3 regions of the Brachybacterium sp. GU-2 genome follow, and region 3 is predicted to be linked to each of the others. Evidence: riboswitches for the same ligand, from Rfam matches in the RefSeq annotation. Region 3 holds a riboswitch; each other region holds the start of a gene.

Evidence for each region. Region 3 has a riboswitch for thiamine pyrophosphate ahead of RBL05_RS12375 (bifunctional hydroxymethylpyrimidine kinase/phosphomethylpyrimidine kinase). Riboswitches for the same ligand answer to the same signal wherever they lie in the genome.
Region 1: linked by a shared signal. The riboswitch ahead of RBL05_RS14745 (YkoF family thiamine/hydroxymethylpyrimidine-binding protein) and the one ahead of RBL05_RS12375 (bifunctional hydroxymethylpyrimidine kinase/phosphomethylpyrimidine kinase) in region 3 are both predicted to bind thiamine pyrophosphate.
Region 2: linked by a shared signal. The riboswitch ahead of RBL05_RS04810 (ECF transporter S component) and the one ahead of RBL05_RS12375 (bifunctional hydroxymethylpyrimidine kinase/phosphomethylpyrimidine kinase) in region 3 are both predicted to bind thiamine pyrophosphate.

Annotation. Positions count from the first base shown of each region.
Region 1 covers NZ_CP133037.2:3,205,061-3,211,286, reverse strand. The annotation lists gene RBL05_RS14755 (ATP-binding cassette domain-containing protein) at 1-886, opposite strand, end outside; gene RBL05_RS14750 (ECF transporter S component) at 876-1,568, opposite strand; gene RBL05_RS14745 (YkoF family thiamine/hydroxymethylpyrimidine-binding protein) at 1,565-2,332, opposite strand; TPP riboswitch at 2,370-2,478, opposite strand; gene RBL05_RS14740 (protein-L-isoaspartate O-methyltransferase family protein) at 2,529-3,137, opposite strand; gene RBL05_RS14735 (MBL fold metallo-hydrolase) at 3,145-3,897, opposite strand; gene purS (phosphoribosylformylglycinamidine synthase subunit PurS) at 4,114-4,383, shown strand; gene purQ (phosphoribosylformylglycinamidine synthase subunit PurQ) at 4,383-5,108, shown strand; gene RBL05_RS14720 (class I SAM-dependent methyltransferase) at 5,179-6,226, opposite strand, start outside.
Region 2 covers NZ_CP133037.2:1,032,944-1,039,169, forward strand. The annotation lists gene RBL05_RS04790 (ADP-ribosylglycohydrolase family protein) at 1-400, opposite strand, end outside; gene RBL05_RS04795 (hypothetical protein) at 471-1,274, shown strand; gene RBL05_RS04800 (M13 family metallopeptidase) at 1,306-3,330, shown strand; gene RBL05_RS04805 (hypothetical protein) at 3,327-3,893, shown strand; TPP riboswitch at 3,925-4,030, shown strand; gene RBL05_RS04810 (ECF transporter S component) at 4,078-4,659, shown strand; gene RBL05_RS04815 (ATP-binding cassette domain-containing protein) at 4,686-6,226, shown strand, end outside.
Region 3 covers NZ_CP133037.2:2,728,279-2,734,504, reverse strand. The annotation lists gene RBL05_RS12385 (exonuclease SbcCD subunit D) at 1-1,044, opposite strand, end outside; gene RBL05_RS12380 (HNH endonuclease signature motif containing protein) at 1,163-3,064, opposite strand; TPP riboswitch at 3,374-3,466, shown strand; gene RBL05_RS12375 (bifunctional hydroxymethylpyrimidine kinase/phosphomethylpyrimidine kinase) at 3,457-5,148, shown strand; gene RBL05_RS12370 (MFS transporter) at 5,145-6,226, shown strand, end outside.

The DNA of each region.
Region 1 (6,226 bases), 480 kb from region 3:
TCGGCCCGTCGGCGAGCACCCGGCCGGAGCGATCCAGCGCCACGGTCCGCGCGGGGAGCCCGTCCAGGCCCCGCTCCCCCGCCCATTCGTCGAGACGGTGCTCGACCAGCAGCAGCGCGCAGCCGGTCTGATCCGTCGCGGCGTCGACGGCGCCCCGCACCGCGGCCACGCCCTCGGCGTCGAGCATGGCGGTGGGCTCGTCGAGCAGGAGCAGACGGGGCCGCGCGGCGATCGCGGCGGCGAGCGAGGCCCGCTGCAGCTGCCCGCCGGAGAGCGTCGCGGCGGAGCGGTGCGCGAGCTCGCCCACGCCCATCGCGCTGAGCACCTCGTGGACCCGCGGCCCGATCCGCTCCGGAGGCGTGCAGGCGCTCTCGAGCGGGAGCGCGACGTCGTCGGCGATCAGCGGGAGGCAGACCCCGTCGACCGGGTCCTGGCCGAGATGGCCGAGCACGGGTGCGGTCGCGAGGACCCCGCCCGCCACCGGGTCGATCACGCCCGCACCCTCGGCGACGCCATCGGCCGCACCGCCGGCCGTGCCGTCGTCCGGACCTCCGGCCGTGCCTCCGGACATGCCGTCGGCCGGGTCCCCGGCCGTGCCGTCGAACAGACGCACCGTTCCGGTGACCCGACCGCGCTGATGGGACGGGATCGCCCCGGCGAGCACCCGCAGCAGGGTCGACTTGCCCGAGCCGGACGGTCCCAGCAGCAGCACCTGCTCGCCCGCACGGATCTCCCCGCTCCAGGGGCCGACACCGGCCCCCGAGGGCAGCACCGCCTCGAGCCCCTCGGCCACCAGCACCCGGGGGTCGCCGGCGGGAGCCGGTGCCAGGACCGGGCCCTGCTCCTGCTCCGGGGCCGCTCCCGCAGCGTGCGCCTCAGCGGACACGGCGCTCGGGGATCGGTGCCGCGTCCGCGGCGCCGATCGCGAAGTCGGCGAGCACGCCGGTGCGCTCGAGCGCGCGGACGATCACCTTCGCCAGCAGTCCGCCGAGCACGATCCCGGACAGCACCTGCACGCCGAGCCGGAGCGCGAGCAGGTCCTGGCCGTACCAGCCCATCCGGTACGCGGTCCAGAAGAACACCAGACCCGCGCCGAGCGCGCCGGAGGCGGCGAACACGCCCCAGCCGAAGCGGCGATAGCGGGCCAGGGCGAAGGGCAGCTCGGAGCCGATCCCCTGCAGCGCCGCGGAGAGCAGCAGCAGGGGGCCGACGGGGCTGCCGAGGAAGACCACCTCGATGATCGCGGCGAGCATCTCGGCGAGGATCCCCACGCCCGGGCGGCGCAGGATCGCGATCGCGACCGGCGCCACCAGCAGCCAGGAGCCGAACACGAGGTGCTGGGCGAGGTCCCCGGCCGGGCCCATCGCGATCGCCAGGCCGTTCCAGGCCTGCACGAACACCCAGTACAGGAACCCGAACACGACGCCGAGCACCACCACGAGCACGAGCTCGCGCAGGCTCAGCGGGGTGCGGCGACGGGACGTGCCGGCAGAGGCGGTCGCGCCGACGTCGGCGGGCGCCTCGGCGGACTCGTGCGCGGGCGCGGCGGTGCCGTGCTCCTCGGTCATCGCGCATCCTCCCGGCCCTCGTCGTCGGCGCCCGGTGCGTCGGCGCCCGCCGCGAGCTCCCGCACCTCGTGCGAGGGGCTGTTCAGCGAGAGGGTGAGGTGGCTGGTGACGTGCTGGACGCCGCGGCCGACGAGCAGCCAGCCGGCGAGCGCGGTCGCGATCACGTCGCCGGCGTCGCCCTCGAGCCGGGTGACGAAGTGCTCGGAGCCGCGGAAGGTGCCGAGGTCCTTCGCATGCTCGATCGCGGCGTAGATGTCGCGCATGTGATCGGGGGCGGTGCCGTCGACGGCGACCTCGTCGGCCAGCGGGTACAGGGCCCACTCGGCGCTCGCGAAGCGACCGGTGCGGCGCGGCTGCGGCACCTCGGTCGCGCGGGGGCCCGCGCCGCCGGGCAGCTCGCAGGCCACCTCGCCGGGGCAGCCGCGCGAGAGGAGCACGGAGAGGGTCGCGTGGTGACCGGTGCGGGCGAGGGCCTCGGCCAGGTCGATCAGGGCGCGCTGGAGGTGGGTCTCGTGGCCGCCGAGATAGGTCGAGACGTCCCCGGTCTCGTGCACGAGGCCGGTGAGGTCCAGCCGGGAGAGCGCATCGGTGAGGATCCTGGCGTAGTCCTCGCTCATCACGGCGGCGGTGACGCGGGCGCCGACGCCGAAGCCGAGCGGGGTCGCGGTCGGGTCGTCGACGGCTGCGGCAGACTCGGCGGACACGCCGGGCGTCCAGGCGGCGTCCTCGGTCGCGGAGGAGGTGCGGGCGGGCGATGAGGTCACGGTCCATGCCTTTCGTACGGGCACGGGCGCGCGGCGACGATCGCTCGGCGGAGCTCCCTGCGCCGGCATGATCCGGATCAGGTTCTACGGTCGGAGTTCGAGTACTCCCTCTCAGCCCGGCCTACCGGACTCCCGTGCACGCCCCACACCCTACCGGTCCCCGCCCGGCGCACGCCCCTCGTGTCCAGCGCTGCTGTCAGCGGGTCGTCGGCGGATCCTCGACGAGGGGGACGAAGAGATAGGCGCCGTGCTCGCTCACGGTGACCCCCTCGCCGTGACGCTCCAGGCGCAGCATCCGCTCGCGCACGGGGATCACCATGACGCCGCCGTCCGCGAGCTGCGCGACGAGGCTCTCCGGCACGGCGTCGGCCTGCGCGGAGACGAGGATCCGGTCGTACGGCGCGTCCTGCGGCGCGCCGAGCACGCCGGGGTGCGCGAGACGGATCTCGGCATCGGCCGTCCCCGCGTCCGCTGTCCCGGCGAGCGCGGCCCGGGCCGGGCCGATCAGCTCGGCGCGCCGCTCGACGCCGATCACCCTCCCCTCCGGTCCGCACAGCCGGGCCAGCAGCGCCGTCGTCCACCCCGATCCCGCGCCGAGGTCGAGCACTCGCTGCCCCGGTCGCACGTCGAGCAGGGAGAGCATGTTCCGCACCGTCGTGGGCTGGGAGTTCGTCTGGTCGTGACCGATCGGCAGGGGCCGGTCCTCGCCGGCGAGCCCCTGCAGCTCCTCGGGGAGGAACCGTCGCCGGTCGGTCGCCGCGAGCGCCTTCTCGAGGCGGCTCTGGCTCTCGGTCCGGTGCGACATGTCGCCGTCAGCTCCGGGCGACCTCGACGACGCCGTCCTCCGGCCAGTCCCTCACCTCGGTGCCCTCGGGGGCGAGGTTCGTGGCCTGGCGCAGGTAGATCGGTCGTCCGAGGTCGCTCGCGACCGCGTCGTGGACGGGCAGGGCGAGTCGCGGGCCGACGGCGCGGAGGAACTCGATGGTCTCGGACATCTTCGACCAGGGCGCTGTGACGGCGAAGGCGAGGACGTCGATGCCGTGGAACTCGGGGACCGGCTCGAGGGAGTCCCCGGTGATGCCGAGCCGCGGCCCGTCCCCGGCGGACAGGACGATCCCGCAGTTCCCGATCCGCGGGATGTCGGGGTGGATGATCGCATGGCGTCCGCCGACGGCCTCGAGCCGCAGCGACGGGTTGTCGCCGACGGGCGTGAAGCGGTGCGCCTCCCCGGCCGCGAGCGGGATCACCCGCTCCTGCGCGACGAGGGGTCCGCCGCTCCCCTCGCCGGCGCCGTCGTCGGAGGCATCGGCGGCGGTGAGCATCCGGGCGGTCTCCGGCTCGGCGATTACCTCGGCGTCGGACGCGGCGGCGAGCACCTCGCCCAGCAGCGCGGGGTCGACGTGGTCGGGGTGCTGATGGGTGATCACCACGGCGTCGAGGCTCGCGAGCTCCTCGGCGCCCAGGCCCCGCACCGCGTCGGCGCTGAAGCCGCCCGGATCCACGAGCAGGCGTCGCCCGGCGGTCTCCACGAGCAGGCAGGAATGGACGAGGTGGCGGATCTTCATCGGGTCCTCCCGGGGATCGAGGTCGCGTGCCTCGAACCTAGTCCCCCTCGCCCGGACCGTGCCAGGGCGGAGGGGCTCGTCCGATCGGGAAGCGCCGCCGTGGGCGCCCCGTCGGCACGGCCGCGTTCCTCGGTACGATGGGATTCTCGGGCCGAGCCCGAGCACCTGCCCCGGCACGCCGCCGCGCGCGCCACACGTCCCCTCAGGAGTGCCCCCATGCCACGTGTCGTGGTCCACGTCATGCCGAAGCCGGAGATCCTCGACCCGCAGGGCAAGGCGGTCGCCGCCGCGCTGCCCCGTCTGGGCTTCGAGGGCATCGCCTCGGTGCGCCAGGGCAAGCGGTTCGAGCTCGAGGTCGAGGGCGAGGTCACCGACGAGGTGCTCGCCTCCCTGCGCGAGGCCGCCGAGACCCTGCTGTCGAACCCGGTGATCGAGGACGTCGTCTCGATCGACGTGGAGGACCCCTCTGCGAAGGGCGCGGCCTGATGCGGATCGGTGTGGTGACCTTCCCCGGCACGCTCGACGACCGCGACGCGCTGCGCGCCGTGCGGCTCGGCGGCGCCGAGCCGGTCGCGCTGTGGCACGGCGACGACTCGCTGCACGAGGTCGACGCGGTCGTGCTGCCCGGCGGCTTCTCCTACGGCGACTACCTGCGCGCGGGGGCGATCAGCCGCTTCGCCCCCGTGATGGACAAGGTGGTCGACGCCGCGAACGGCGGCATGCCCGTCCTCGGCATCTGCAACGGCTTCCAGATCCTCTGCGAGACGCATCTGCTGCCCGGCGCGATGATCAAGAACGCGCACCGCGCGTTCATCTGCCGCGACCAGCCGCTGGCCGTGGAGAACAACCGCACCGCCTGGACCTCCGGCTACGAGGCCGGCCAGGTCATCCGGGTGCCGCTGAAGAACCAGGACGGCCAGTACGTGGCCGACGAGCGCACCCTGGCCCAGCTCGAGGACGAGGGCCGTGTGGTCTTCCGCTACGCCGCCGGTGCCACCCACGGCCCGGCCGGCTTCGAGCAGAACCCCAACGGCTCGCGCCACGACATCGCGGGCGTCACCAACGCCGCGGGCAACGTCGTGGGCCTCATGCCGCACCCGGAGCACGCGGTCGAGCCCGGCTTCGGGCCCGACGAGCCCGGCGCGGGCACCCGCACCGGCACCGACGGCCTGACCATGTTCAGCTCGGTGCTGCGCAGCCTGGTGGCCTGAGCGGCGACATCGCCTCGCCGGCCCCGAGGCCCCGTCACGGCAGCCTCCTCCCCGGGAGCGGCCTGCGCTGTCAGGCCCTGACCGCGCTCAGCACCGTGAAGCGGCGGTCGCGGGCGCGCTGGCGGACGGCACCGAAGCGGGCCTCGAGCTCGGGCCGGTAGCGCAGGTGGGAGTTGTGCACGAACCACAGCTGCCCGCCGGGGCGCAGCACGCGGGCCGCGGCGTCGAGGAGGCCTTGGACGAGCGTCGCGTCGACCACGGTGCCGTCGTGGAAGGGCGGGTTCAGCAGCACCAGGTCGGCGCTCGCCTCCTCGCACCGGGAGAGCGAGACGTCCCAGGTCACCTGCACCCCTTCGCGGTCCAGTCCGGTGGCGGCGAGGGTCGCGCGGGTCGAGGCGACCGCATCGGCGTCGTCGTCGCTGCCGAGCACCCGCATCCCCGGCAGCGCGGCGGCGAGATACGCGGTGAGCAGACCGTTGCCGCAGCCGAGGTCGACCGCGAGGGGCAGGTCGCCGGCGTCCCCGTCCGCGCGGGCCATCGCGTTCTCCCCGGCTCCGTCCTCTGCGGCGGTGCCGGACTGCTCGTCTCCCGTCGCGAGCTCCCCGCCGTCGACCGCTCGATCGAGCGCCTCGAGCAGCAGGAGGGAGCCGGCGTCGGCCCGGGCCCCGCCGAACACGCCGCTGAGGCCGCGCAGCGCGAGCGCCTGCTCCTGACCGCGCACCGCGATGCGCGCCTCACCGGTCGCGGGCTGCGCGGCGTCGACGTCGGCGCGCGGGCCGGAGGCGACGAGGGCGCGGGACTTGCCCAGTCCGCGCGAGCCGCGCACCTCGGAGAACACGGCGGCGAGGGTGTCGTTCTGGGAATGGGTCATGTGCTTGACGCGGCCGCCGGCGACGAGGGTGAGGTCGTCCCGCCCGCTGCGCTCCGCGACGACCGCGAGGCGTCGGGCGAGGTCCTCGAGCGCGGCGAGGGACTTCGGCAGACGGGCCAGCGCGAGATGCGCCTCGGCCCCGGCCGCGAACTGCTCGAGCGGGGCGGGCTCCGCATCCGTCGGCAGCACGAGGCGCCCGGCCTCGAGCGGACCGGGCAGCAGCGTGGCGAGCGCGTCGGTCTCCGCG
Region 2 (6,226 bases), 1.7 Mb from region 3:
GCGCGTAGTGGCCCGCCTCGCGGCCGATGTCCGCCGCGGAGCGCAGCACGTGGGAGGTGAGGTTCCCGATGTCCGGGGTGCCCAGCGACCACGAGTACCACTCGCGCGCGATGTGGTCCTGCGCGGACTCGAGCCGCAGGTCATGGTGGTCGGAGGCGGCTAGAGCGGCTTCGAGCACGACGATCGCCATCGAGGTGTCGTCGGTCCACTCCCCCGGCTGCCAGCCGAGCACGCCGCCGCCGATCATGGCGATCTCCTCGGAGTCGACGACAGGGGCCTGGAACTCGTAGGGCGCCCCGAGCGCGTCCCCGGTCGCCGCGGCCACGACGGCGCCGACCGCCCGCTGCCGCTGCGCCGCGGTCAGCCCGGGGGCCTGGGAATGCTTCTCGTCCGTCCTCACGAGCCCATGGTTCCACAGGTCAGGCCCGGGCCGGGCCCCGTTACCCTGGTGGGGACCGAGAAGGAGCCCCATGACCGACACCCCCGCGGAGCCCCGCCCGCACTGCGACGACCCCCACGATCCCCATGACCACACCGGCCATGACCATCCCCCCACCGGGGCGGATCTCGTCCGGGACCTCGTCAAGGGCCTGTCGATCCAGGCCCTGCTGATCCCCGCCCTCGCGATCGTGATGCTGGTGGCGATCCTGCCCTTCGCCCCCACCACGCCGGTGCCGCTGCTGCTGGGCATCGGGCTGGGCGCCCTGCAGCTCGTCTCCCTCGTCGCGACGAGCCTCTTCGTCGCCCGCACCCGCCGCCAGCTCGCCGTGAACCCGGGGCTGGTCGCGGTGCGCAGCGTGCTCGAGGAGGTGCTGCGCATCGCCGCGGTGCTGCTCGCTCTCGTGCTGTGGCCGGCCGACATCCGCTCCGAGCTCGGGGTGTGGGTGGGCGCCGGCTGCGCGCTGGTGTGGATCGTGCTGGCGACCGCGCAGACCGTCGCGACCCGGCGCCGCATCGCCACGCCCGGCGACTGGTCCGAGGAGGCGATCTCGACCCTGCTCTCCCAGCGCGTCGGCGCCCGCGAGACCGTCGTGATGCGCCTGCTGGACGTGCTCGGCACCGTGATGTTCCAGCTCGGCGCGACCGTGCTCGTGATCCTCTCGCCCGTGCTCGCCGTCGGCACCGCCGTGCTCTCGATCGGCACCGGGCTGTCGACCCTCGTCCTCCAGCGCAGGCCTCCGGCGGAGCGCTCCCGCACCACCTGGGCGTACATGCCCGTCGCCCTCGGCGCGCTGACCCTCGCCCTGGCCGTGCTCGGACTGCTGAGCCTCTGACCGACCGACCCCACCACCCCCGCAGGAGCCGATGATGACCGCAGCCCTCCCCTCCGGACTCGACCTCGAGCAGGTCGACGCCGCCGCCCGCCCCCAGGACGACCTCTTCGGCCACGTCAACGGCCGCTGGCTCGCCGAGCACGTGATGCCCGCCGACCGGTCCAGCGACGGCGCCTTCCACGCGCTGCGCGACCTGTCCGAGGAGCGGGTGCGGGAGATCGTCGAGGAGGCGGCCGACGACGTCGCGCGCAGCGCGGACGAGGCGGGGAGCCTGCCGGTCCCGACCACCGACCACGCCCGGATCGGCACGCTGTACCGCATGTTCATGGACACCGAGGCGATCGAGGCCGCCGGCCTGTCCGGCCTCGTCGGCCTGCTCGACGAGATCGGGGCGATCCGGGACCTCGAGGGCCTCGTGCGCCGGATGGCGGCGCCCGACTCGGGGGCCTCGGCGGTGCTCGCCTATGTGTGGACCGACGACCACGACTCCTCCCAGTACCAGGTCAAGATCCATCAGGGAGGCCTCGGCCTGCCCGACGAGTCCTACTACCGCGAGGAGCACCACGCCGAGACCCGCGAGGCCTATGCCGCGCACCTGGCGAACCTCGCCCGCCTCGCCGAGCTGCCCGGCCGTGCCGGGCTCGCCGTCGGCGGCCCCGAGGAGCTCGCCCGCGCCGTGCTCGACTTCGAGACCCGGCTCGCCGCCTGCCACGTCGACGTGGTCCGCCTGCGCGACCGGGAGAAGTCCGACAACCCCATGGACGCCGCGCAGCGCCGCGAGCTCGCCCCCGCCTTCCCCTGGGACGCGTACATCGAGGGCACCGGCGCGCCGGCCGCGGCCTTCGACGTGGTCTCCGTCGGCCAGCCCGAGTTCGTCTCCGCCGCCGCGGAGCTGCTGGCCGGGGAGGACCTCGCCGTGCTCCGCACCTGGCTCGCCCTGCACACCGTCTCCTCCTACGCCCCCTATCTCCCCGCCGCGCTGGTCGAGGAGGACTTCGACTTCTCCGGCCGCGTCCTCTCCGGCGCGGAGGAGCTGAAGGAGCGGTGGAAGCGGGGCGTGGCCCTGGTCGAGGGCGCGGTCGGCTTCGCCGTCGGCCGCGAGTACGTCGCCCGCCACTTCCCCGCCGCCCACAAGGAACGGATGACCGCGCTGGTCGACGCACTGATGGACGCCTACCGCGACTCGATCAGCTCGTTGGACTGGATGACCCCGGCCACCCGCGAGAAGGCGCTCGCGAAGCTCGAGAGGTTCACCCCGAAGATCGGGTACCCCGAGAAGTGGCGCGACTACGACGGCCTCGAGCTCGTCCCCGGCGACCTCGTCGCGACCGTCCGCGCCTCCCGCCGCTTCGAGGCGGACTTCGAGTTCTCGAAGGTCGGCGGGCCGATGGACGAGACCGAGTGGCACATGACCCCGCAGACGGTCAACGCCTACTACAACCCCGGCCGGAACGAGATCGTCTTCCCCGCCGCGATCCTCCAGCCCCCGTTCTTCGACGCGGAAGCCGACGACGCCGTGAACTTCGGCGGGATCGGCGCGGTGATCGGCCACGAGGTCGGCCACGGCTTCGACGACCAGGGCTCGAAGTACGACGGGGACGGCAACCTCGTCTCCTGGTGGACGGAGGAGGACCGCGAGGCCTTCGACGCCCGCGCCGCCCGTCTCATCGCGCAGTACTCGGAGCTCTCCCCGCGCGAGCTCGACGACTCCCACCGCGTCAACGGCGCCCTCACCATCGGCGAGAACATCGGCGACCTCGGCGGGCTCTCCATCGCGGTGAAGGCCTATCTCGCCAGCCGCTCCGAGGAGGAGGCCGCGGCCGAGCTCGACGGACTCACCGGCCTGCAGCGCGTGTTCTGGTCCTGGGCGACCGTGTGGCGGGGCCGGAACCGGCCCCAGGAGGCGATCCGCCGCCTCGCCGTGGACCCGCATGCGCCGATGGAGTTCCGCTGCAACACGGTCGCCGGGCACCTCGACGAGTTCCACGAGGCCTTCGACGTGCGCGAGGGCGACGGCATGTACCGCGCCCCCGAGGACCGGGTGAGCATCTGGTGAGGCCCGATCCGCCCTTCCACGTCGGGCGGACGGTGCCCTCCTCCGTGGGCTGGACCCGCGTCGTCGTCACGGTGGTGGCGGGCCTGATCGTGTCGGGCCTGCTGCTGCAGCGCGGCTCGGCGCCGGGCGCGATCGCGGTGCTCGCCGCCTTCGCGCTGCTGGCGCTGTGGACGTGGATGGCCCAGGCCACCCGCTTCGTGGTCGACGAGCGCGGGATCACCGTGAGCCTCGGCGGGTTCCTCCCCCGTCCCACCTGGCCGGTCGAGGACTTCCGCACCGTGCAGCTGCGGGAGATCCCCTCCGGCACCGTGGGCGCCGCCCTCGGCGGCTACGGCTGGCGGCGCGGGAGGGCGATGACCCCGAAGCCCGAGGAGCTCACCCCCGTCGGCGCGCGGAAGATCTTCACCGTCGCCGAGCAGCAGCGGCCCTACCGGATGCTGGTCACCCGGCCGGGCACGACCGTGGAGATCATCGGGACGAAGGACACCTGCTACATCCTCTCCCCCGTCGACCCCCAGGCGGCCGCCGATGCGATCGACCAGGCCATCCGTGCCCGCCGCTGAGCGTGCTCCTGGGCTAGACTGTCTGCTCGTCATCCACTGACAGGGGAGCACCGTGCGGTGCTGAGAGTGCGCCGACGGCGCAGACCCTCGAACCTGATCCGGCTCGCACCGGCGTAGGGAGTCGGGATTTCCGTGGAGCACCGCCGGTGCTCCGCGCCCCTTCCAGGACTTGGGAGGAGACGTGATGACCCGTTATCGCACCGTCGATCTGCTGGCGACCGTGCTGATCGGGGCGGCCTTCGGGGTCGCCTTCCTCGGCTACGGCCAGCTCTACACCCTGATCGGCCCGCTGACCGCGGCGTTCAAGCCTGCCGAGGGGCTGCTGGCGGGGATCTGGTTCCTGCCGGCCGTGCTCGCCGCGCTGCTGGTGCGCAAGCCCGGCGCCGCCCTGCTCGCGGAGATGGTCGCCGCCGTGCTCTCGATGCTGCTGGGCAGCCAGTGGGGCTGGGGCACCGCCGTGTCCGGTCTCATGCAGGGCGGTGGGGTCGAGCTCGCCTTCCTGCTCACCCGCTACCGGCGCTTCACCCTGCCCGTGGCGGTGCTCGGCGGCGTGCTCTCGGCCTTGCTCGAATGGGGATGGGAGAAGGTCGCCTACTACCAGGAGATGAGCTGGGCCTTCTCCGGCACGATGCTCGCCTTCTTCCTGCTCTCGGGGGCGCTGCTGTGCGGGGTGCTGGGCTGGGCGGCGAGCCGGGCGCTGATCGCGACCGGCGCGGTGGACTCCCTGGCCTCGGGCCGGGAGGCGGCCCGCGCGGTGGAGGCCTGAGCACCGGGACCGTCCCGGCGGCGTCCGTGCACGTCGACGGGCTGCGCTGGCGGCCGCTGACCCGGCGCGAGCCGACCATCGAGGGACTCGACCTCGAGATCCCGCCCGGGCAGCGAGTGCTGCTGGCCGGGGCGAGCGGCAGCGGGAAGTCGACCGTGCTGCGGGCGCTGGCCGGGCTGCTGGACCCCGAGGATGGGGACGGCGAGGGGCTCGTCCCCGCCCCCTCCCGGCCCGGGGAGCGGGGCCTGCTGCTGCAGAACCCGGTGCACGCCCTCGTCGGCGCGACCATCGCCCGCGACGCCGCCTTCGGACCGGAGAACGCGGGCCTGCCCCGGCCGGAGCTCACCGAGCGCGCCGCCCGGGCGCTCGAGGCGGCGCGCGTCGACCTCGACCCCGAGCGGGCGCCGTTGGACGCCTCGGGCGGTCAGCAGCAGCGGATCGCGCTCGCCGGTGCGCTGGCCCTGCGCCCCGACCTGCTGCTCCTGGACGAGCCGACCTCCATGCTCGATGCGCCGACGGCCGAGGAGGTGCGAGAGGCGATCCTGACGGTCGCGGGCGGCCGCACCCTCGTCGTCTCCGAGCACCGTATCGGGCCCTGGCTGCCGCACGTGGACCGGCTGATCGTGCTCGGCCCTCGCGCCCGGGTGCTCGCCGACGGAGCACCGGGCGAGCTGCTCTCCCGGCAGCGGGAGGTGCTGATCGAGGCGGGAGTGCTCGAGGAGGGGACCGCCGCCGAGGAGGCGCCGGGACCGGCCGAACCCGGCGAGGCCGTCGCCGCGCTGCACGGCGTCACCGTGCCCGCCCGGGGGCTCACCGCGCCGCAGGACCTCGAGCTGCGCTCCGGGCGGCTGACCGTGCTGACCGGCCCCTCCGGTGCGGGCAAGACCTCCCTGCTGCGCGTGCTCCTCGGCGCGGCGGAGCCTGGCGCGGGCACCGTGACCCGCCCCGAGCCCTCCCGGATCGCCCTCGTCCCGCAGGACCCCGAGCACTCCTTCGTCGCGACGACCGTGCGGGAGGAGGTCCTCGCCTCCCCCTGGGCCACGGACGAGGACCTCGCGGACGAGCTCCTTCAGCGGGCGGGCCTCGCCCCGCTCGCCGGCGCCCACCCCCACCGCCTCTCCGGCGGCGAACAGCGCCGTCTCGCGATCGTCGCAGCCCTCGCCCAGCGCCCCGGCCTGCTCGTGCTCGACGAGCCGACCGTGGGCCTGGACGCCCGGCGGCGCCGCGAGGTGCTGGAGCTGCTGCGCGAGGCGAGGGCCCGCGGCACGGCGGTGCTCGTCGCGAGCCACGACGAGCTCCTCGTCGCCGCGGCCGACGCGCGCCATGACCTGCCCGCCCCGGCGCCGGGCGCGGTCCCCACGCCCTCGCTCCGCCGGGTCCCGGCCGACGCGCTGAACCCGCTGACGCTGAGCCTGATCGGGATCCTCGCCGCGATCGGCTCCTTCGCCGTGCAGAGCTGGCAGGGCGGGCTGCTCGCCCTCGCCCCGACCGTGCTGCTCGCCCCGCTGGCGGTGCGGAGCCTGCGCGGCGCGGCCCTGCGCCTGCTCCCGATCGTGCTCTCTGCGGC
Region 3 (6,226 bases):
CACCACCGGGGTGCCGGCGCTCGCGGCGCGGCCCTCCGGGGCGTACTCGGTCAGGAGCAGGTGGGGGTAGGCCTCGCGGAGCCGCTCCTGCAGGTGGGCGGGGCGGGCGGGGTCGGTGACGACGGCCTTCAGCCAGTCCCCGGCGTGCTCGTCCCGATGGGCGAGGATCTCCTCCAGGGTGCCGCGCAGCTCGGTGAGACGGCGTGGGACGGGGGTCTCGAGGCGGCGCACGGCGACCTCGGCCCGCTCCCCGTCGGCCCCGGGGGCGCCGAGCTCGACGAGGAGGACGGACTTGCGGTGGCTGCGCTCGGAGAAGGAGAAGGCGAGCGGGGAGCCGGAGTACCAGGCGGGGGCGCCGACGCTGCGGGTGAGGTCCTGGCAGCCGTGGAGGTGGCCGAGGGCGAGGTAGTCGATGCCGCCGAGCACTCCGGCGGGGACGGAGTCGACGCCGCCGACGGAGAGGTCACGCTCGGAATCGCTGGCCTCGCCGCCGGTGACGAAGGTGTGGGCGAGCACGACGGTGCGGGCACCGGGCCGGGCCGCGGCGCGCTCGCGCACCTGGTCGAGGGCGGCGCGGGTGACGGCCTCGTGGCTGCGGGGCAGCGGCTCCTCGCCCTCGCGGGCGAGCTCGGTGCGGGCGCGGTCCGGCTCGAGATAGGGCAGGCCGAAGAACAGCACCTCGCCGTGCTCGTCCTCGACGGAGACGGGATGCTCGATCCCGGGCAGGTCGGTGAGCAGGTGGATGCCGGCGCGCATCAGGGAGCGGCCGAAGCCGAGCCGCTCCGGGGAGTCGTGGTTCCCGCTGGTCAGCACCACGGTCGCGCCGGTGTCGGCGAGGCGGGCGAGGGCTCGGTCCAGCAGGGTCACGCTGCTCACCGCGGGCACGGCACGGTCGTAGACGTCGCCGGGGATCACGACCACGTCCACCCCCTCGGCCTCGACGAGGTCGACGAGCCAGTCGAGGAAGGCGGCCTGGTGCTCGTGCAGGTCGACCTTGTGCAGGGTGCGGCCAAGGTGCCAGTCCGAGGTGTGCAGGATCTTCATGTCATCGAGCCTAGGGGTGGGGTGCGACGGACGAGGGACGGGCGCGCGCGGGTGCGCCTGGCGGACAGCGGGGCGCCCGCGGACTGGGGCTCGCGGGCGGAGCGGGGTCCGTGCGCGATCAGAAGGGCGGCGGCCCGTAGTCGCCCCACCCCTCCGGCGGAGGATCCGGGGGTGCGGTGCGGGGCGGCGGAGCAGTGTCGGGGCGCGGAGCAGGGTGTGGTGGTGGATCCGCGTGAGCCCGTGCCTCCGCGCCGGGCTGCTGGTCCCGGGGAGCTGGCGGACCTGCCGTCGGCGGTGGTCCGGGCGGCACCTGGGTCCGCAGTGTCGGCTCCTCGACCAGCGATGCGGGGTGCATTCGCGGTTCGCCGGGGGTCTCCGGTGGGCTGTTCGGGCTGGTCGCGGGGCTGCCGGCGTGGGCGCCGCGCAGGAATCCGGTCCAGGCGGCGGTGAGCAGCTCGACCATCTCGAGGCTGGCGTGGTCGAGGTCGTCGAGGACGGTGACGGCGTCGCCGTGGCGGCCGATCGTCCAGCGCGTGCGGCCGGGCTTTCCTGCCTGCGTGGGGAGCCGAGTGGGGTCCAGCAGGCCGTTCGTCTTGTCGAGGTGGTGCTGCCAGCACAGGAGGTGCAGGTTCTCGACCTCGGTGGCGCCGCCCTCGCCCGGGGTGCCGCGCAGGCACTCCTCGATGTGGTCGCACTCGGAGGCCCAGGAGGTGGGGCGCGTGCACCCGGGGACGGCGCACTGCCCGTTGCGGAGCCGGAGGTGCTCGAGCATCGCGGGGGTGGGGGTGACGCGGTCGGCCGGGAGCGGGAGGAAGGCGCCGCTGCTCGCGCTGGTGAGGACGCGGTGCCAGACGGTGCAGCTGCCGGCGAGGGAACGCGCCATCGAGGGCGGCAGCGGGGTGACGCCGTCGAGCATGCCGGCCTGGTCGGAGGCGCCGAGCAGGGTCAGCACGGGCACGGTGACGTTGAGGCGGAACCGCTCGGCGGGGACGGCGACCCCGTCGACGTCGAGGTCGGCGGTGTCGATCAGGGCGTAGCGCAGCCGGGTGAGCGGAAGGGCCCTGCCGGTCCCGAGGACGACGCCGTCGGGGTCGTGCGGGATCGGGGTGCCGTCGCGGAGCGCCGCACGCTGCGCCGCCTGGACGGCGCGGGCGGACTCGTCGATCGACTTCCACCGGGCGAGGATCTCGGGGATCGGGCCCGTGATCCTCAGGGTCCCGGTGCCGGCCTCCGCGCCGGGAAGCAGCTCGACGGTGCGCTCGAGCGCGGCGACGGGATCGGGACGGCTCTCGCGCTCGGCGAGATGCTCGATGAGGGCGCGCAGGAGCGTGAAGAATCGTTCCGGGCTGATATCCGTGGACCATGTCGAGATCACGGCATCGAGATGCCTCCTGGAGGATTCGGAGAGCTTCTGCGAGGTCTTCAGCATCTTCTGGAACCAGGCCGACGGCATGCTTCCGGATTCGAGGTTCTCGAGGGTGCGCGGGAAATGGTTCACGGCCTGGTACGCGTCGCGCAGTCGCCAGCTCGCGGCACTGCGAGTGACCCGGAGGCCGAGTGCGGCGCAGAGCGTCTCGACCTCGTCGAGCTCGCAGGCATCCTCGTACTCGCCCTCGAACTCGTGCAGGGCGGCGAGAGCGCGGTACTGCGCAGCGAGCGCGAGGGCAGTGGCGCGCTCCGCACCCCACACGCGCTGCGCGGCCTCGCTCAGGGCGGGGTCGTCGGCGCAGCCGCCGAGATCGGGCAGCGCGTCACGAGTACGAGCCTGGCGTGCGCCGACCCGGCGGAAACGTGCAGGAAGCGCCGCGATCAGGGCATCGTCGGCGGGGTCCGGGGAGGTGGTGGCAGGGGCCGACGGCGATGCCGTCACCGCCGACGACGAGGCGAGAACCGAGGGCAGGGCGACCTCCAGTGCGGAGGTATCTGGTGCGGCGGCATCCGACCGCTCGGAACGCACCGCGTCGCGTGCGTCGTCGGCGATCTCATCGCCCGACGGATGCTCCGGCTGCGTAATGCTCATCGGCCCCTCCTTCCCCTCCGCGTCGGCGACGCATCGGTGCACCGCCCCTTTCGACCCGACCCCTTCACAGTAGTGACCGACACGGATGGAGGAAAGGTCCGGGAGGAATATGTGGATAACTTTCTGATCGAGTGGCGCATCTCGACCGCTATACGCCCCTCCATCCACACCTTCCCTCCACAGAACCCCCTTTTCCACAATGTCATCCACCGGTTCTCGAGGGGTTCGCATCGTCTGTCGGACCCCTGCGGTAGAGGGGCATCGGCTCCGGACGTCCCGGCCCTCCCCCACCGTTTGGCCTAGACTCGGCCACTGGACACGGGGTGCGCCCGAGGCGCTGAGATCACACCCGTGGAACCTGATCTAGTTCGTACTAGCGAAGGGATGTCCGCATGAGCTCGGATCCTTGCACCCTCTTTCCCGCTGCCCTCCCCCGCGTCGCCGCGCCGGGTCGACTCGCACCCGACCGCCCCGCACCGTCGGCCCCGCGCGTGCTCTCGATCGCGGGCACGGACCCGACGGGAGGCGCCGGCACCGCGGCGGACCTCAAGTCGATCGCCGCCGCGGGCGGCTTCGGCATGGCGGCGGTGACCGTGGTCGTCGCGCAGAACACCCACGGAGTGAGCGACATCCACGTCCCTCCTGCGGAGTTCCTCGCCGAGCAGCTCCGCGCGGTCTCCGACGACGTCGAGCTCGAGGCGGTCAAGACCGGCATGCTCGGCACCGCCGAGATCATCGAGGCCGTCCATACCTGGCTCTCCGCCCATCCGCCGCGAGTGCTCGTGGTCGACCCGGTGATGGTCGCGACCAGCGGCGACAGGCTGCTGGAGCCCGAGGCGGAGCAGGCGATGATCCGCTTCTGCTCCCTCGCCACCGTGGTCACCCCGAACATCGACGAGCTCGCCGTCCTCACCGGCGAGCCCCGCGCGCACGCCGAGGACGAGGCCCTCGCCCAAGCCGCCCGCTGGTCGGAGGCGACCGGCGTCGCGGTCGTGGTGAAGACCGGACACCTCGACAGCCGTGCGGTCACCAACACCTGGATCGGGGCCGACGGGACCCGCCACCGGGTGCACTCCACGCGGGTGGACACGACGAGCACGCACGGCACCGGCTGCTCCCTCGCGGCGGCGCTCGCGACCCGCCTCGGCGCCGGCGAGGACCCGGCCACGGCGCTCGCCTGGGTCACCGACTGGCTGCACGAGGCGATCGCGCACGGCGCGGCACTGCAGGTAGGGAGCGGGAACGGTCCCGTCGACCATGCGCACCGGGCACGGCGCCTCGCGGCGGCGGGATCGGCCGCGCCGTGGGTGGCAGCGGGCGCGGTGCCGGAGCGGTGGGAGCAACCGTCGCAGCTCGCCGCCCTGGTCACGGCCGACGGCCCCGCCGCCTCCGTCCCGCCCGTCGGCCCATGGACCGAGGCGCTGTGGGCGGCCGGGGCGCCGCTCGCCGGCGCGATCGAGGACTCCGGCTTCGTGGCGGCGCTCGTGGACGGGAGCCTGCCCGAGGGGCAGTTCTCGTTCTACCTCGCCCAGGACGCCCACTACCTGCAGCGCTACTCCCGCGCCCTCGCGACCCTGGCCGAGATCTCGGAAGCCCCTGCCGCGCGGGAGTTCTGGTCGGACTCCTCCCGGCACTGTGTGGACACCGAGCTCGAGCTGCACCGCGCCTGGCTCGCGGCCCGCCCCGACGCGGCGGAGGTGGCCGTCAGCCCGGTGACCAGCGCGTACACCGACTTCCTGCTCGCCCGGGCGCTCGGCGACCCGACGGCCGTCGGGGCGGCCGCGGCGCTGCCCTGCTTCTGGCTGTACGCGCAGGTCGGGGCGAGCCTGCCCGAGGTCCCGGACGAGCACCCCTACGCGGGGTGGCTCCTGACCTACCGCGACCCCACCTTCGTGGAGGGGGTGCGCGGGGCGCTCGGCGTCGTCGAGCGCGAGCTCGAGGGCGCCGACCCGGAGGTGCGGGCCGAGGCGGCCCGCGCCTTCCTCCTCGCCTGCCGCCACGAGCTGGAGTTCTTCGAACAGGCACGACGTGTGGACGCCGCCGCCTTCTCCCCGGCTCCGGCCCTCGCGGGGGCGACCCGATGACCGCCGCCTCGATCCCCGCGACCGGCACCCGCGCCCTGCCGCCCGAGGGCCGGGCCGCGCTGCGCGCCGGCGTGGTCGGAAACTTCATCGACAACATCCATGTGTTCCTGCCGGTCACGGCGCTGGCCCCGGCGATGCTCGTGATCGCGGGCCCGTCGGCGACCGCGTCGGCGGCGGCGCTGATCATCGTCGCGATGCTGCTGGGCCGGCCTGTCGGCGGGGTGGTGTTCGGGCGGATCGCGGACCGCATGGGGCGCACCCGCACCACCCGTCTTGCGATCGCGGGCACCGCGGCGTGCGCGCTCGCGATCGCCCTCGTCCCCACCCACCAGGTGCTCGGCCCGGGCACGGTCGCGCTGATCCTGGCGCTGCGCTTCCTCGGCGGGATCTTCGTGGCCGGCGAGTACTCGGCCGCGATCCCGCTGGCGATGGAGTGGTCGCGGCCGGGGCGGCGCGGACTGATGAGCGGGCTGATCCTCTCGATGGCGCCGTGGGCGCAGGCCACGATCGCCTTCGCCGTCGCGGCGCTGCTGGCGATGCTGGGACCGGAGCAGTACGCGGTCTGGGGCTGGCGGGCGCTGTTCGTCGCGGGCGCGGCGCTGTCGATCTCGATGATGCTCTACTACCGGCGGCACGTGGTCGATGCGCCGCAGGCCCGGCGAGCACCGGCGTCGGCCGCCCCGTCGGCCCCGCGACCGGGCCTCCGCAGCCTGCTCACCGGACGGTGGGCGTCCGCGTTCTGGGCGGCGTTCGTGCTGATGACGGGGCTGTGGCTGCTCACCGACTCGACCGTGCTGCTGCTGACGGCCCGGCTGTCCACCGACTCGCCGATCGCCCCGGAGGCGGTGCCGCTGGTGATGGGCGCGGCCTCGATCGCGCAGGCCCTCGTGATGGTGCTCGCGGGGCACCTCTCGAGCCTGGTCGGGAGGCGCCTCCTGTTCGTGGTGTGGGGCGCCGTCGCGGGGCTCGTCGGCCCGGTGCTGTGGTGGGCGGCGGTCACCGCGCCGACCCTCGCCGTCGCGGCGCTGCTCGCCGCGCTGCTGCAGGTCGCGACGGTCTCCGCCTACGGTCCGATCGC